DNA from 3 places in the Sphingomonas sp. LM7 genome. Region 2 is predicted to be linked to each of the others. Evidence: predicted binding sites of a transcription regulator. Region 2 holds the regulator's gene; each other region holds the start of a gene.
The links. The regulator LexA, encoded in region 2, represses DNA repair genes until DNA is damaged. The targets are predictions, from matches to a motif close to GTTCCNCNCTTGTTCT.
Positions count from the first base shown of each region.

Region 1 (5,438 bases), 260 kb from region 2:
GCCTTGGTGCTGATCGCCCTGCCCGCCTACGCCCAGTCGAACGCCGCGCCCTATCGCGCGCTGGGCACCGAGCCGTTCTGGTCGCTGACCATCGACGGCAGCACGATCCGCTATGAGCCTGCCGGCGGCCGTGTGGTGCGCGTCGCCAAGCCGCGGCCGATCGTCGGGTTCAATGGCGAGCGCTACCAGGCGCGCGGTATGACCGTAGACATCACCCATGTCGAATGCAGCGACGGGATGAGCGACCGCACCTTCCATGATACCGTCACAGTCACCCTGCGCGGGCGCACGCTGCGCGGCTGCGGCGGCGAGGTGCTTTCCGAAACGCCGGAGCAGACCTCTTTGCTCGAAGGCGATTGGCGGATCGAATCGATCAATGGCCGGCTGGTCGCGCCGCGCACCAACCCGCGGGTGACGTTCAACGGCGCCCGGATCAGCGGCAATGCCAGTTGCAACAATTTCAACGGCAGCTTCCGCTTCGAGCGCGGGCGGCTCACCGCCGGCCGGCTGGCTTCAACGAAAATGGCGTGCGCCCAGCGCATGCAGAATGTTCAGGAGAGCAGCGTGCTACGCATCCTCGGAGAGCCGCTCAGCGTCAGCCGCAACCGCAACGGAAAGCTGGTGCTGACCGGCGCGCATCGCACAAGGCTGGTGCTGGCGCCCGAGAGGCGCCTGTAGATGGTGCGGACGACAAAGTCGCCCGCACCGCCTACACCGCGGTCGCTTGGGAACTAGTAAAAGACAAACCCAGAAGGCGATTGAGCGCCTTCTGGGCGTCCCTACGATCTTCCCAAGAGCGATCGATCTCGAACACCGGCTGGCCGTCGGGTGTGAACCCGCCGATATGCCACCGCTGATCGCAATCTTGGTGCAGGTTGTATAACAACCTGTCCATGATCGTTCTCCGTAGTCGATCAGGCCCGGAGACTGCGACCGCAAGGTAGAGACAAGCATTCTTCGATCAAACGAAGCCCCGGCCGGTTTTGGGCTGGGCGAACGCTAATTGTAACACTACCGAGAAGGGCAATTGCCGAGCTAACCATCGGCGATGAAAGAACTGCCGACAAACCAAGGGTACTCCTCCGCGAGCCGCAGTCAATCGATGTTCTCGCTCCGTTCGTCGCTCGCAGGCAGCGCCTCGACGGAACCATATCTCGCCAAGGCTTCGATCTCTTGCGTGGACTCAATCTCCCTAGAGCCCGTTTCGATGTTTAGGTCTTTAAATTTTCTTCCAGTACTCAACACGTTACGCTCAAAGCTCCCAACAAATTTGTTGTAGTTGTTGACCGCGCTGGAGAGCCCTGACCCTACAACGCGAAGATGTTGAGAGGCGACCGCAAGCCGGTCGTACAACTCCTTGCCGAGCTCGCCGATTTGCCGCGCCTCCTTGGCGAGCTTTTCCTGACGCCATACCGCCGCGACCGTGCGCGCGATCGCGATGAGATTGGTCGGAGTGGAAAGCAGAACCCGTTTGTCGAACGCGAAGTCCCAGAGCGTCGGATCATGTTCGAGCGCGGCGGAGAGGAAATGCTCGCCGGGGACGAACATGATCACATAGTCCGGCGCATCCTCGAACTGGCTCCAATAGGCCTTGTTGCCCAGGCCATTGATGTGCGCGCGCATCGAATCGGCATGCGCCTTGAGCCCGGCGAAGCGCTCGATATCATCGACCGCGCCGAATGCGTCCTGATAGGCATTGAGCGACACCTTGGCGTCGATCACCAGCGCGCGACCGCCCGGCACCCGGACGATCGCATCGGGACGCAGGCGTCCCCCCTCCTCGCCTGCGGCGTTCACTTCGGTCTGGAAATCGGTGTGTTCGGAGAGTCCACAGGTCTCGAGCACGTTCTTGAGCTGCTGCTCGCCCCAGCGACCACGCGACTTGGGGGCGTTGCGCAGCGAATTGACCAGCTTGGCGGCTTCGGTGCTGACCTTTTCCTGGCCGATCCGCATCTGCTCGATCTGGCCCTTGAGCTCGCCGAACGCGTCGCGGCGCTCGGCCTCAACCTTGGCGACGCCTTCCTCATAACGCTGGAGGCGATCGCTGACGGGCTGGAGCATCGATTTGAGGTTCTGCCCGGCGACGTCCTCCGATTGCTTGAAGCGGGCCTCTGCACGTTCGAGGAAGGCCTTTTGGGTTTCGCCAAGCATCGTGGTGGCGAGTTCGCGGAACTGGCCCGCCATCGCCTCTCGCGCGCCCTTGAACTCGTCGAGGCGCTCTTCGAAAGCTTCGGCCTTGGCGCGGAGTTCGGTGAGCTGGAGGCGGGCTTCGTCGCGTTCGTCGCGCAACGTGGCGTTCTCGTCGCGGAGCGCGGGCAGCTGGCCGGCGCGTTCCTCGGCGAGGACGAGATCGGAGATTGCCGCCTTGAAGTCAGATTCGCGGCGATCGCGCTCGGCGCGTGCCTCGGCGACACCGCGGGTGCCGAGAAACCAACCGAGGCCGAGGCCGGCAATCAGCACGACGACGATCAGGATAAGTGCGAGCGTGTCCAACCTTGCCTCCCGGAACAGAAGGCGAACTTACTCGGCGGCGCGCCTTGGAGCAACCCTATAGTCGGCGTGCGGCGCTGTGGTGCGTGACGGCAGAGGAAGCTTCCACCGTGCTCCGGTGAAGCGCTTACGCGGCGGCCTTACGCGCCTTGGTCAGCTTCTTGAGGATCATGTCGCGCTTGAGGCGAGAGAGATGGTCGATGAAGACGATCCCTTCGAGATGGTCCATCTCGTGCTGGATGCAGGTGGCGAGCAGGCCCTCGAAGAGCTCGTCATGCGCGACGCCCTGCTCGTCGAGCCAGGTCACGCGGCAGCGCGCGGGGCGCTCGACATCGGCGAACTGCTCGGGAATCGACAGGCAGCCTTCGGTGTAGACCGACTGCTCCTCGGCGGGATCGAGAATTTCGGGGTTGATGAAGACGCGCGGGGCGCGGATCGGCTTGCCCTCCTCGTCCTCTTCCTCCTGCAGGTCCATGACGACGATGCGCTTGGGCACGCCGACCTGGATCGCGGCCAGGCCGATGCCGGGGGCATCGTACATTGTGTCGAACATGTCGGCGATAAGATCGCGCACCTCATCGTCCACCGTCTCCACCGGCGTGGAAATGAGGCGCAAGCGCGGGTCCGGTACTTCGACGATCGGTAAGAGAGCCATAAGGCTGATTTAATTCGCCGTTCGCGCCGCCGCAAGTCTCGGAAACTACGCGACCGGACGGCGCGCGCGAAGCGCCTGGGCGAGCGTGCCTTCGTCGAGATAGTCGAGCTCGCCGCCGACGGGCAGGCCGTGGGCGAGCTGGGTGATGCGGATCGGGTAGCTCTCGAGCCGCTCGGCGAGGTAATGCGCGGTGGTCTGGCCGTCGAGCGTGGCATTCATCGCGAGGACGACTTCGTCGATCCCGCCGGCGGCGACGCGGCGGACGAGCCCGTCGACGCGCAGATCCTCGGGGCGGATGCCTTCGAGCGCCGACAGGCGACCGCCGAGGACGTGGAACTTGCCGGGAAAGAGGCGCGAACGATCGAGTGCCCAGAGGTCGGCGACTTCCTCAACCACGCAGAGCGCGCGGGCATCGCGGCGCGGATCGGCGCAGATCGCGCAGGGGTCGCTGGTGTCGACATTGCCGCAGATGCCGCAGGTGCTGAGCCGGCGGCTGACTGCAGTGAGCGCCGCGAGCAGCGGATCGAGCGCAGTCTCGCGCTTCTTGAGCAAGTGGAGCACCGCGCGGCGCGCCGAACGCGGGCCGAGCCCGGGAAGGCGGGAGAGCGCCTGAGTCAGTGCCTCGATTTCAGGGGATGCCATGCAGGAAGACATAGGGGCTTGCCTAGCGCCCTGCCAAGCGGCGAGAGGGACACTATGCGGATCATCTTCATGGGCACCCCCGAATTCGCCGTCCCCGTGCTCGACGCGTTGGTCGCGGCGAGTCATGACGTCGTGGCGGCATATAGCCAGCCGCCCCGGCGCGGGAATCGGGGCAAGGTAGCGCCATCGCCCGTCCAGGCACGCGCCGAGGCGCTGGGGATCGAGGTCCGAACGCCGCTTTCCTTCCGCAAGGAGCCCGACGCGGTTGTCGCTTTCGCGGCGCTGGGGGCCGACGTAGCGGTGGTCGCGGCCTACGGGCTGATCCTGCCGGTTGCGGTGCTTGCGGCGCCGCGGCTGGGTTGCCTCAACGTCCACGGCTCGCTGCTGCCGCGCTGGCGGGGTGCGGCGCCGATCCAGCGGGCGATCCTCGCCGGCGATGCCGAGACCGGGGTGGGGATCATGCAGATGGAGGCGGGGCTCGATACTGGCCCGGTGCGGCTCGAGGGGCGGACGCCGATAGGGGGAAAGACCGCGGGCGAACTCAGTGGCGAGCTCAGCGAGATGGGGGCGCGGCTGATGGTCGAGGTGCTGCGGGATATCGGCTGCTATCCGGCGGCGGCACAGCCCGAGGATGGCGTCACCTATGCCGCAAAGATCGACAAGGCCGAGGCTCGGCTCGATTTCTTGAGAACCGCGGCTGAGGTCGAGCGGCAGGTGCGCGCGTTCAATCCGGCGCCGGGGGCGTTCTTCGAACTAGGCGGCGAGCGCGTGCGAGTGCATTCGGCGGAAGTGGCGGCCGAGAGCGGAGAAGCCGGAACCGTACTCGACGACCGCATGACGATCGCCTGTGGCGCAGGGGCGATCCGGCCGCTGCTCGTCCAGCGGGCGGGACGTGGTGTCATGACGTCACAGGATCTGTTGCGGGGCTTCGCGATCCCGGCGGGCACGCGGCTTTGACGCGGTTCGCGCTCACCGTGGAATTCGACGGCCGGCCTTTCATGGGCTGGCAGCGGCAGGACCACGGCCCGAGCGTCCAGCAAGCGATCGAGGACGCCGCTTTCGCAGTGACCGGCGAGAAGGCAGTGGTCCATGCCGCGGGGCGTACCGATGCCGGGGTGCATGGCCTCGGTATGCGCGCGCATCTCGACATCGCGCGGGAGATCGCGCCGTTCCGGCTGATGGAGGCGCTCAATGCGCGGCTGCGGCCCAATCCGGTAGCGATTCTCGATTGCGTCGAAGTGCCGGACGACTGGCATGCGCGCTTTTCGTGCCTGGGCCGGCACTATGAGTATCGTATCGTCACGCGCCGCGCACCGCTGACCTGGGAAAAGGGGCTGGCATGGCGGATCCCGGCCGAGCTCGATGCACGCGCAATGCACGAAGCCGCGCAATTGCTGGTGGGACGGCATGACTTCACTACCTTCCGCTCGGCGCATTGCCAGTCGGAGAGCCCGGTCAAGACGCTCGACCGGCTCGACGTGTCGCGCGCAGGCAACCGGCTACTGGTACACGCGTCGGCGCGGTCATTCCTGCATCATCAGGTGCGATCGATGGTCGGATGCCTGGGGCTGGTGGGTCAGGGCAAATGGGCGGCCGAGGACGTAGGTGCCGCGCTGGAGGCACGCGACCGTTCGCGGCTAGGCCTGAACGC
Region 1 covers NZ_CP019511.1:867,026-872,463, reverse strand. Annotated here, with positions in the region: gene BXU08_RS03975 (META domain-containing protein) at 1-678, shown strand, start outside; gene BXU08_RS03965 (DNA recombination protein RmuC) at 1,096-2,493, opposite strand; gene def (peptide deformylase) at 2,618-3,145, opposite strand; gene recR (recombination mediator RecR) at 3,191-3,787, opposite strand; gene fmt (methionyl-tRNA formyltransferase) at 3,842-4,744, shown strand; gene truA (tRNA pseudouridine(38-40) synthase TruA) at 4,741-5,438, shown strand, end outside.
Region 1: the regulator LexA is predicted to act here: its motif matches at 2,505-2,520, upstream of BXU08_RS03965 (DNA recombination protein RmuC).

Region 2 (5,438 bases):
GCCGCGCTCGCGCCGGGCGCCCAGCTCTGGGTTTCGCTGCCCGAGATCGGCGGCGGGCCCGCCAACGTGATCGAAGTCGCACACAACCGGATCCTCTGCGAATTCCGCCTGCCGCTGCGCCCGCGCGACCTCAGCCTCGTTTCGGGCAGCAAGGCCCCACGCTGAACGCTTGCATCGCAGGCGCTTCCCGGCACAAGACGGGAACATGCCCGCACTCCTGCCCGTCGTCCAAGCCCAGTCGCAGCTCCTCGCGCTGGCCCGCCCGCTCGCGATAGAGAATGTACCGCTCGCGGCGGCCGCAGGCCGCTGGGCCGCCGCCGATATCGAAGCGCTCCGCACCCAGCCCTATGCCGATCTCTCGGCGATGGACGGCTATGCCATCCGCTTCGCCGACTTGCCCGGCCCCTGGCGCGTGATCGGGGAGAGTGCCGCAGGCCGCGCCTTCACCGGCGAGGCGGAGCCCGGCGATTCCGTTCGCATCTTCACCGGCGCGCCCTTGCCTGGGGGCACCGACACCGTGCTGGTCCAGGAAGAAGCCGCGCGCGACGGCGGACGATTGTCGCTGGCCGGCGAAGGCCCGGGCCATCGCGGCCGCAACGTCCGCCGGCGTGGCCTCGATTTCTCGGAGGACGACCTGCTTGTTCGCGCCGGCGACCGCCTCACCCCTGCCGTGCTGGCGCTGCTCGGCACTGCCGGTCACGGCACCCTCCCCGTGCGCCGCAAGGTCCGGGTCGCCATCGCCGCCACCGGCGACGAACTGGTGCCGCCCGGCAGCCTCATCGGCCCGGCGCAGCTCCCCGAGACCAATCGGCTGATGCTCGCCGCGCAGCTTGCCGACCTGCCTGTCGAATTGATCGACCTCGGCATCCTGCCCGATCGCCAGGACGCGCTCGAAGCCGCGTTCCGCGCCGTCGGTGCCGATCTGCTGGTGACCAGCGGCGGCGCCTCGGTCGGCGACCATGATCTCGTCCAGCCCGCGCTCAGGGCGGTCGGCGCCACGATCGATTTCTGGCGCGTCGCGCTGCGGCCCGGCAAGCCGATGATGGCCGGCAGGCTCGGCGGGATGCTGGTGCTCGGCCTCCCCGGCAATCCGGTTTCCGCCTTCGTCACTACCCAGCTCTTCGTCCGGCCGCTGGCCGCCGCGCTATCGGGCGCCGCCGATCCGCTGCCGCGCACTCGCCGTGCCGTGCTCGGCGAACCGCTCGCCCCGAACGGCGACCGCACCGATTATCTCCGCGCCGAACAGCGTGGCGGCGCGGTGTTCGCCTCGACGATCCAGGACAGTTCGATGCTGCGAACGCTGGCCCGGGCGACCTGCCTGATCGTCCGCGAACCGGGTGCAGCCGCGGCCGTGTCCGGCGACTCGGTGGAAATCCTCGACATCGCTTGACAAGCTCCCGGAACATTGCATAAACGTTCCCAGTCTGTTCTGGACAGGAGAAACTGGATGCTCACGCGCAAGCAGCACGAGCTCATCTGCTTCATTGCCGACCGGCTGGCCGAGACCGGCGTGTCGCCTTCGTTCGAGGAAATGAAGGACGCGCTCGATCTCAAGTCGAAGTCGGGCGTGCATCGGCTGATCAGCGCGCTGGAAGAACGCGAGTTCATCCGCCGCCTGCCCAATCGCGCCCGCGCTCTCGAAGTGCTGCGCATGCCCGAACGCGGCGATGCGAAGCCGGCGGGCAGGACTCGCACGACGGATGCGTCAACTTCATCAACTTCGCGGTCAATTTCGGCCGGGTCGACGCCGCCATCGCCTGCCAACGACGTGGTCGAGATTCCGCTGCACGGCCGCATCGCCGCCGGTACGCCGATCGAGGCGCTCGAAGGCGGCACGATGCTGCCCGTTCCGGCTGCGCTGCTCGGCTCGGGCGAGCATTATGCGCTCGAAGTCGCCGGCGATTCGATGGTCGAAGCCGGCATTCTCGATGGCGATTATGCGCTGATCCGCCGCACTGAAACCGCCCGCGACGGCGAGATCATCGTTGCGCTGATCGACGATGCCGAGGCGACGCTGAAGTACTTCCGCAAGGAAGGCGCGATGATCCGGCTCGATCCGGCCAATCGCAGCTATGACGCCCAGCGCTACCGCCCCGATCAGGTGCGCGTGCAGGGCAAGCTGGCCGGGCTGCTCCGCCGCTACTGAGCGGCGGATGCCGGGCGGCGGTGCGCCGCGATGCACGAGGCTACGCTGGCCACCACCAGCACGAACGCCATGGCCTCGAGCAGCGTCGGCAGCCGCTGCTCCCACAGGAAGCCGTAGAGCAGCGCGAACAGCGTCTCGAACAGGATCATCTGGCCGACCAGGGTCAATGGCAGCAATCGGCTCATCCGGTTCCACAGCGCATTGCCGATGATCGATGCCAGCACCGCGACGCCGACCGAAACACCGGCAAACTTCGCCCAGGCGGCCCCGTCATGGCCCGATGAAGCCAGGAGGAGCGCAATCGGTACGAGCACCAGGCTCTGCGCCCCGGTAACGACTCCGGTCAGAAGATTCCATTCGTGCGCCGAAACCGTGCCGAGCCGCGCCAGCCACCGGCTGTTGCCCACCGCATAGGCAGTCCATGACGCAAGCGCGCCGATCGCGCAGAGCAGGCCGAACCAGGAAGAAGCATCTCGATCGTGCGTCGGCAGGACTGCCTGCCAGCCGATGCAGATCGCTCCCGCAGCGCCAAGCAGCAGCGACGGGACCAGTTTGCCGAGCGGCACCGCATCGCCGTCCCGACTGCCGATGATCGTTACCGCGACCGGCAGGAATCCGATGACGAGCGAGGTCAGCGCAATCCCGCCCGTCAGCACCGCGGCCGACAGGAGCAGATAGTATAAAGTGTTCCCGGCAAGCGCGAGCCAAACCAGCCCCAGCCATTCGCGCCGCCCGAGCTTCGCCGCCAGCCCCTGCCAGCGCGGCGCGATCAGCACGCACGAGATCGCCCCGAAGGCGAGATACCGCCCGATCGTCATTTCGAGCGGACTGAACGCGCGGATCAGCTCCGGGGCGAGGAAGACCAGGCCCCACAGCGCTCCGGCTCCGGCACCGCACAGTATGCCCGGCAGAATCGACGTGGCACAGGCGGGGCGCCTCTCGGCGATGTTCATTTCCTGTCTCCGCCAACACAATCTGGCGAGTGATATCATCGCTCCAGCGAGCGGAGCGCTCTTGCTTGCCGGCAAAAATGCAACAAATACTCGGCGATGGTCGAACCCATCCACCCCGCGCCCCGCAAGCTCGACCCTTTCGACCGCGCTATCCTGCGCATCGTCCAGCGGGACAACAAGACCCCGCAGCGCCAGATCGCCGAAGCCGTCAACCTGTCCGCTGCAGCCGTTCAACGGCGGATCGCCGCGATGGAGGCAGCCGGAGTGATTGCCGCCAACGTCGCGATCGTCGAGCCCGAAGCGGTAAGGCTCGGGATTACGGCGATCGTGGAGGTTCGGCTGCACGACGAGCGCGCGAGGAGCGTCGATGCGGCGAAGACGCTGTTCCGCGACACACCCGAAGTCCAGCAATGCTATTTCGTCACCGGCGGCGTCAGCTTCGTACTGGTAATCGTGACAGCCGACATGCGGAGCTACGAAGCACTGTCACGCCGCCTGTTTGCCGAGAATGACAGCATCGCCCATTATCGAACGCTGGTCGCCCTCGACCGAGTGAAAGCCGACATGGCCATCGTCATTCCCCCGCTGTCCTGAACCACTCATTGTGGCGTCTCGCGTCGCACGAACGGCGGCTGTACCGTCAGTGGGGTAAGCCAGGGATGCGATCCGCCACTCCGCACGGTGCGCACACCCGCGTCGGCGAAGGTGATCGCGACGCCGCCGGTCCGGGCCAGAGTCTCGCGGTCGAGCCGCAGCCAACGCGGCGTGCAGCCCGGGGGCAAGCGGCGGTCGCTCACTACGACGTCGGCCGCGCTGCAATGCGCCATCATCTCGCGCCACAGCACCAGATAGCCGCTGCGCGTGGCGAGCACGCGCCAGCGCCGAGTCGGCGAACGCACCTCGACCAGGCACAGATCGGGACTACACCGCGCTTCCGGTGCCTCCGACAGCAGCGCAAGCTCCTCCTCCGCACCGCTATTTTCGCCGAGCATCGATCGCGTATAGTCACCCGCACGGTCTCGCAGCAGCGCCATCGCGCCGTCTGCGGTGCGGATCGCGAGGTGCCGGCCGTCGCCGGTCACCAGCAAGTCGGGCGCCGGCGTCAGCAGCGCCCAGGCCAGGCCGGCGGCAAAGGGCGCGACGCCCGCCCAGCGCACCCCCGTCCGCCACAGCGCAACCCAGAGACCGCCGACGACGATAAGCGCATAGGCACCGCCCGGCATCGCCGGCAGCGCCGCGACCGCGCCGGGCGCCGAGGCCGTGACATGCGCGAGCCATAGCAGCAGCTCAAGCGACCGCGCCGTCAGCCACCAGACTGGCGCTCCGATCCCGGCGACATCCAGCGCCAGCGCCAACGCCTCGAGCGGCATGATCACGAAGGTAGTCAGCGGGATCGCGACGATGTTGGCGAGCGCGCCGTAGATCCCGGCCTTGTGGAAATGGAACAGCCCGATCGGCATCAGCGCCAGCTCGACCGCGATGCCGGTGAGCAGCAGCGAACCGAGGCCGCGCAGCAAGCGCCGCCCCCGCCCCTCCTCGCGCCGCTTGAACCAACCGCGCACCCGCGGGCTCTCGTGCAGCGCGACGATTGCCGTCACCGCGGCGAAACTCAGCTGGAAGCTCGGCCCGGCCAGCGCTTCGGGCCAGAGCAGCAGCACCAGCAACGCGCCCGCCGCCACCAGCCGCAGCGTGATCGCCTCGCGCCCGAGGCTCAGCGCGAGCAACACGAGCAAGGCAGCCGCGCACGAGCGGATCGTCGGCACCTCGGCCCCGGTCAGCAACGTGTAGCCGATCGCGGTCAATGCCCCAGCGCCCGCCGCGACCAGCGGCAACCGCCAGCGCAGTGCTAGCGTCGGGCTCAGCGCCAGCAGCCGCAGCACCAGCAGCATCGTTGCGGCAGTCACTGCAGTGACGTGCAGCCCGCTCACCGACAGCAGGTGCGCCAGCCCCGAACGCCGCATCGCCTCCGAATCCGCTTCGGCGATCGCACCCTGGTCCCCGGTGGCCAGCGCACTGGCGATCCCGCCCGCGCTGCCCGCGATACGCGACTGGATATGCGTCGATAGCCGCGTGCGCAGGCCTGCGCCCGGCGCGGCCGATGGTCGCACCATTTCGACCGGCGCAAATCCCTTTCCGGTCGCACCCAGCCTCGCGAACCACGCGACCCGCGCAAAATCATAGGCACCCGGCACCGCGGCGTCCGGCGGCGGCATAAGCCGCGCGCGCAGCTTGATGATTGCCCCCTTAGCCAGCCCCTTTGGGGCATCGCCGATCGCCAGATTGACGCGCAGCCGCGGCGGCAAATCGGCATGCCCCAGCGGAGAGAGCGTCACGCGCAC
Region 2 covers NZ_CP019511.1:604,352-609,789, reverse strand. Annotated here, with positions in the region: gene BXU08_RS02905 (PilZ domain-containing protein) at 1-165, shown strand, start outside; gene glp (gephyrin-like molybdotransferase Glp) at 206-1,390, shown strand; gene lexA (transcriptional repressor LexA) at 1,448-2,146, shown strand; gene BXU08_RS02890 (DMT family transporter) at 2,140-3,099, opposite strand; gene BXU08_RS02885 (Lrp/AsnC family transcriptional regulator) at 3,196-3,693, shown strand; gene BXU08_RS02880 (ComEC/Rec2 family competence protein) at 3,699-5,438, opposite strand, start outside.

Region 3 (5,438 bases), 1.1 Mb from region 2:
CCGCGGGCAACGGCAGTCGGTCGAAGATGTCCGAGTTCATGGTGACAAGATACTGCCCGCCGATCCGGTCAGCCGTGTCCTTGCCTAGCTGAAGTGCCTTTGAAACCTGACGCTCGTCGACGCCGTCGAAGAGGTGGCTGTCATGGATCAGGAAGCGCGGACCCCGCCGGGCTTCCGCGGTGAGCGACAGCAGAGCAAGGTCTAGACAGAAGATTTCGATCTGCGAGATGCCCCCGCCCCGATCTCCTTGGATCGAGATCTCGAATTCGGGTCCACCGTCATTCGCGGCAACGACGAATCCTCCAGTCCGGTCGCTGTAGAGCTGGTCGATCGCCCCGCCAATGAACAGGATCGCCTTGTCCAGCTGCGCTTGCCGCGCCTGATGGTCGTCCTGCAGACGTCGCTTCAGGTTGATGCGGTCGCCCTCTAACTCAGTCTTCTCGCCTTCGAGGATCTCGGCTGCGTTGAAGCGTTCGCGCAGCGCCGCCGCCTCGACTGCCAGGCTCGCGAGCCGTTCCTGGAGTGCCGTGAAGTCCTCCAACGCGCCGCTGCCTTCGAGAAAGCGGAGGATTTCGCTACGCTCGCCGTCAAGCGCCGCCGAGCGCGCTTCAGCCTCGGAAAGTTCCGTCTTCGTAACGTTGATCTGCTCCTCGAGGCGCTTCCGTCGGTTCGCCACCACAGACTCGTGAAATGCTCGGACCTCCTCGAAGCGCCGCACCGCGACGGTCGGCAGTTCGATCCCGATCGCCTTGTAGAGCCGATTGACATCCGTCGTCGCGGGCGGCTGCTCTTCCCTGTAGTTGGTCTCAAGGTGGTCTAGCGTCTGCTTCAGGATCACCGAGTTACGCTCGATCGCGAGCATCTCGCCGCGGATCGCGGAGGCTCGATCCGACATCTCGCGGTAGCTGTCGACGACGCGGAACGCCGCCAAATCCCCTCGCAGCTTCTCGACGTTAGCTTCCGCCAGGACGACCCTTGGACGCAGCTCCGCGACGGTGCCGATGATGTCCCCGACTACACCGCCCTCGGCCGCCTTCTTGAGCTCCACCAGCTGACGCTCGCGCTGCCGCACCTTCTCGATCTCGAATGGTATGGTCCAGTCGAGACCAAGCAGGTATGAGAGATTTACCTGGCTATCCCATGTGGCCTGCTTCTCGGCATGCTTGTCCGGGCGCATGAAGCCGCCGCGGCGGCGAACGAAGTAGGCGATCATCGACCGGAAGCTGGGCGTGTAGGATTGCTCGAATGCCGTTCCCTTGGTGGGGAATGGCAATGCGAAGAGTCGGTTGCCGAGAAACTCCTTCCACACCTCGTTCGAGACGAAATGGCGACCGGTCTTCTTGTCCAGCTTGGGTGTCAGCCCGAAAGCCGTCGTCTTCTCCTCGTCGACTAATATCTTCGACGGCTCGTCGCCTGAACGTCCGACCCTGATCTCGTCGCCGTCGAATTTGAAGGTCCCGTAGAACGCGTAGGCCTTGAGGGAGTCGTGGCAGGCGACAGCGCTTGCCGCCTTGCCCCCGAGCAGGAAGTTTATGACGTCCACAAGGCTCGATTTGCCGGCGCTGTTTCGCGTCTGCTTTTCACCTGAAGAGGGGGACTTGTCGGCTAGCAGGACGTTTAGGCCAGGCTTCAGCCGGACTGGCTTGAAACTCGGCAGATCGCTCTCGATCGAGATGATCACCGCCGGCCCTCCGTCCGCATGACGAGCCCTTGGGACAGCTCCACCGCGAAAATCGAGTTGAGGAAGGTCAGCGCCAAGATGAACCAGTCGTAGGGCAGCGGAGCACCTCGCCCGGTCGCTCGTCGGGCAGCCAGGACCCGCTCCCAGATCTCTGAGACGGCGCGCGGCTCTTCGAGCTGGGCGAGAATCTCGCCGCCGATCGCTGCGAGGGAACGGCTCTCTGATATGTGCTTCGAGGGAAGGATCATGGCCCCACCTTGTCGGTGTGATCCTCGAAGATTTCGCAAGCGTCAAACAGATATGCCAGCAGTGCCTGCGCGGCGACCTGCCTCACCGTGGACACCGAACCCATGCCGGTCGTCTGCTCGTAGAGGGCGTCCATGATCTGTCCAGGTGTGAGCGCTTCCTGCTTCAGCGCCATATACCGGCTGGAAAACGCCTGGGCGATCCTGGCGCCCAGTTCGACATCGGAATTTTGTTCGAAATATTCTTGGACGAATGGGCCGTTGCTCGACGCCATCGTGAGTAGCTGGACCCAGTGGCCTGGAAGCTGATTAAAGGTCAGCTTATCCGACGGTACCGGCTTGATCGGGCCGTTCAGGACGGTCCCCGCCGATATCGACGCCATCAACGAATCGGTCAAACGCCTGACCTCCTCGAGCTTCAGGTTCTGACTATCCTCGGCCGTCGCAGCCGGTCCGAGGAGGTTGAAAAGGTCGGTCTCTTTCAGTTCGTCGACGATCGTCCAGAGGCTTGCCGGCCCAAAGACGCCGACCGCGTGAGCACCGGCCTGCTTCAGTTCCTCGATTTTCTGGACCGCCTCGATCGGTAGCCCGCTGACAAGGTTATGAGCGAAGTGCCACTCCTTCATGATCGTCCCGAGATGACCGCCGGCGAGCTGATAGTCATCGCCAATCTTCTTCGCGATGGTCGCAGCTTTGGGAGCCGCATCCTCCAGCTTCCCGTAGCACTGGAAAACCAAGCCACCGGTGCTCCCGTAGCCGTCGCAACCTTTGTCCCCAAGCGAGCCAAAGGGCCTTACCCTGATGAAGTCGCTTCCGTAGCGGGCTTCCATGATAGTGGAGAAAAAGTCCTGGAACGCGACACCGTAGGCGTTTCGGACCCGCAGGTCGAACGTCACTCGATACTGCCATCGCTGGATTGGCTGCATTGCCATTATCGCGAGTTCGTCCCCCTGCTCCGCGTCCTCCGGAGCTCTCCGTCCGCGCTGACGGCCGTCTGCATCTCGTAACGCAGCTCAATCTCCCGGTATAGTCACGACATCCAGCCTGCACCGGTGCGTTGCTGGCAGGCCTGGCCTCCGTTCAGCCCTCTTCCTCGATTCGACGCCTTGACGAGATGCCCGCCAGAGCGGAACATAATAGGAACGAGCGAGTCGTTATTCCCTTATGCAAACCGAAGCCGCCATTGCCGAGACCGATCGCGCACGCCTGCTTGCCGAGCTGAAGGCACGCATTGCCGCGCCCGAGACGAGCGATGCGCGATTGCTGCCGTTCGGGATCGATGCACTCGATTCGAGGCTTGCCCATGGCGGGATTGACGGCGGCGGGCTGCACGAGATCGCGGCCGCCTCGCCGACGCTTGGTGACGATGCGGCGGCGACATTGTTCGTCGCGGGCATCGCGGCCCGCTTCGCCGACCGGCCGGTGGCGACGATCGGCTGGGCGCTGACCCGGTTCGATCTCTATGCGCCCGGGCTCGAACAGGCGGGCATTTCCCCGGCGAAGTTGCTCTATCTGGAGGCGCGGGACGAGGTCATGGCGCTCGCGCTTGCCGAAGACTGCCTGCGTCTGGGCAGCTTCGCCGCAGTCGTCGCCGAAGTGAAAGCAGCCGATCAGACCGCGACGCGCCGCCTCCAGCTTGCCGCTGCCGATGGCCATACCCCGATGCTGCTGCTGCGCCGCTGGGCGCGCGCCGCACGGGACCCGCTCGAGAAACCCTCCGCCGCCTGCACGCGGTGGCGGATTGGCTGCGCGCCTTCGGCGGCGCTTTCGCATGCAGGCGTCGGCCGTGGCTGCTGGTCGGTCGATCTCGTCCGCCAGCGCGGCGGCAATCCCTTCTCTCTCATCCTCGAGGCATGCGATGACACGGGTCGCCTCGCTCTACCTGCCGCAGCTCGCGATCGAGCGGCTGCGCCGGTCGCAGCGACCAGTCGCGCCGCCTGAGCGCGCCTGGTCCCCGGCACCTTTGCTGCCACCGGTCGATGATGATCCAGGCGCCTGCTCGGCCCCGCGCGGCGGGGGCTGGCGTCCCGGTGCGCGCTGGGCGCAGGACGGCGCAGCGCGAGAGACCGACGTCCAAGCGCAAATCGCGCGTCTGCCGGCGCATCAGCGCCCGCCCATGCGCGAGCTGGGCCGGCGGTCGGAGCCGGCCGATCCGCCGTTTCGCGCGATGCGCCCGGACGAGGGTGGCCCGGCCGGTGCCGCCCTTGCTCCGGTTCGAACGCCGCTTTGGGGACGTCCGACCGTGCTGATCGAGCGGGTCGGGCAGCGCGAGGTCGTGACCGCGGCCTGCCCGGTCGCACTGGCGCTGGGGCTGGTGCCCGGCATGGCCGCCGCACACGCACGGGCGTTGGTCGGCGATCTCGACGTGGAGGAGGCCGATGCCGCGGCCGACCGTGCCTGGCTCGACCGCCTCGCGCTGCATGCCGTCACGCACTGGACGCCAACTGCCAGCGTGTCGGGATCGGACGGCATCTGGCTGGACATGACCGGCGCCAGCCATCTCTTCGGTGGCGAGGTGTGCTTTTGCCGCCATGTGCTGCGCTTCCTCGCGCGCCTCGGCTTTTCGGGCGCGATCGCCATCGCCGGCACGCCCGGGGCGGCGCATGCGCTGGCGCGCTATGGCGGCGAGCCGATCACAATCCTGCCGCCTTCGGCCGAGGCTTCGACGCTGGCCAGCCTGCCGATCGCCGCGCTGCGTCTCCGGCCCGATGCGCTCGTCGCCGCGGCGCGCTTCGGGCTCGAACGTGTCGGCGACCTCTACCCGATGCCGCGCGGGCCCCTGGCGCGCCGCCTTGGCCTCACCTCCGTCGAACGGCTCGATCAGGCGCTCGGCCGCGCCGCCGAGCCGATCGTAGCGGTCGTCCCGTTCGAGGCGCCGGAAGTCTCACGCCGGCTGCTCGAGCCGATCGGAACCGCCGAGGCGATCGAGCAGGTGATCGCCGATCTGGTCGACGATCTGGTGCGCGTCCTCCAGCAGCGCGGTCTCGGCGTGCGCAGCGTCGTGCTGACCGCTGTCCGTGTCGACGGCGCCGACCAGCGGATCGCGATCGGCGCATCGCGCGCCACACGCGACGCAAAGCATCTCGTGCGCATGTTCGGCCTGAAGCTCGAGCGCATCGATCCGGGGCTCGGCATCGAGGCGATGCATCTCACCGTCCCCCACAGCGAGCCCCTTGGCGCACGGTATGGCGACATGCTTTTGCCGGAAAGCAGCGATGCGCCGGACCTTGCCCCGGCGATCGACCAGCTTGCCGGGCGTGCCGGGGAGCAGGCGGTGTTCCGTCTGACTCTCGAGCAGAGCGATGTGCCCGAGCGCGCCATACGGCGCGCGGACCCGCTCGCGGTCGTCGAGGGCTGGCCGGCCTGGAAGCGGCCGGTGCGCCTGCTCCGGCGTCCCGAGATGCTCAGCCATGTCGTCGCCTTGCTGCCCGACCATCCGCCGCGGCGTTTCACCTGGCGGGGCAAGCCCTATGCGGTCGTTGCCGGCGACGGTCCCGAGCGCATTCATGGCG
Region 3 covers NZ_CP019511.1:3,618,051-3,623,488, reverse strand. Annotated here, with positions in the region: gene BXU08_RS16845 (ABC-three component system protein) at 1-1,681, opposite strand, end outside; gene BXU08_RS16840 (ABC-three component system middle component 6) at 1,678-1,929, opposite strand; gene BXU08_RS16835 (ABC-three component system protein) at 1,926-2,822, opposite strand; gene BXU08_RS16830 (ImuA family protein) at 3,091-3,867, shown strand; gene BXU08_RS16825 (DNA polymerase Y family protein) at 3,785-5,438, shown strand, end outside.
Region 3: the regulator LexA is predicted to act here: its motif matches at 3,055-3,070, upstream of BXU08_RS16830 (ImuA family protein).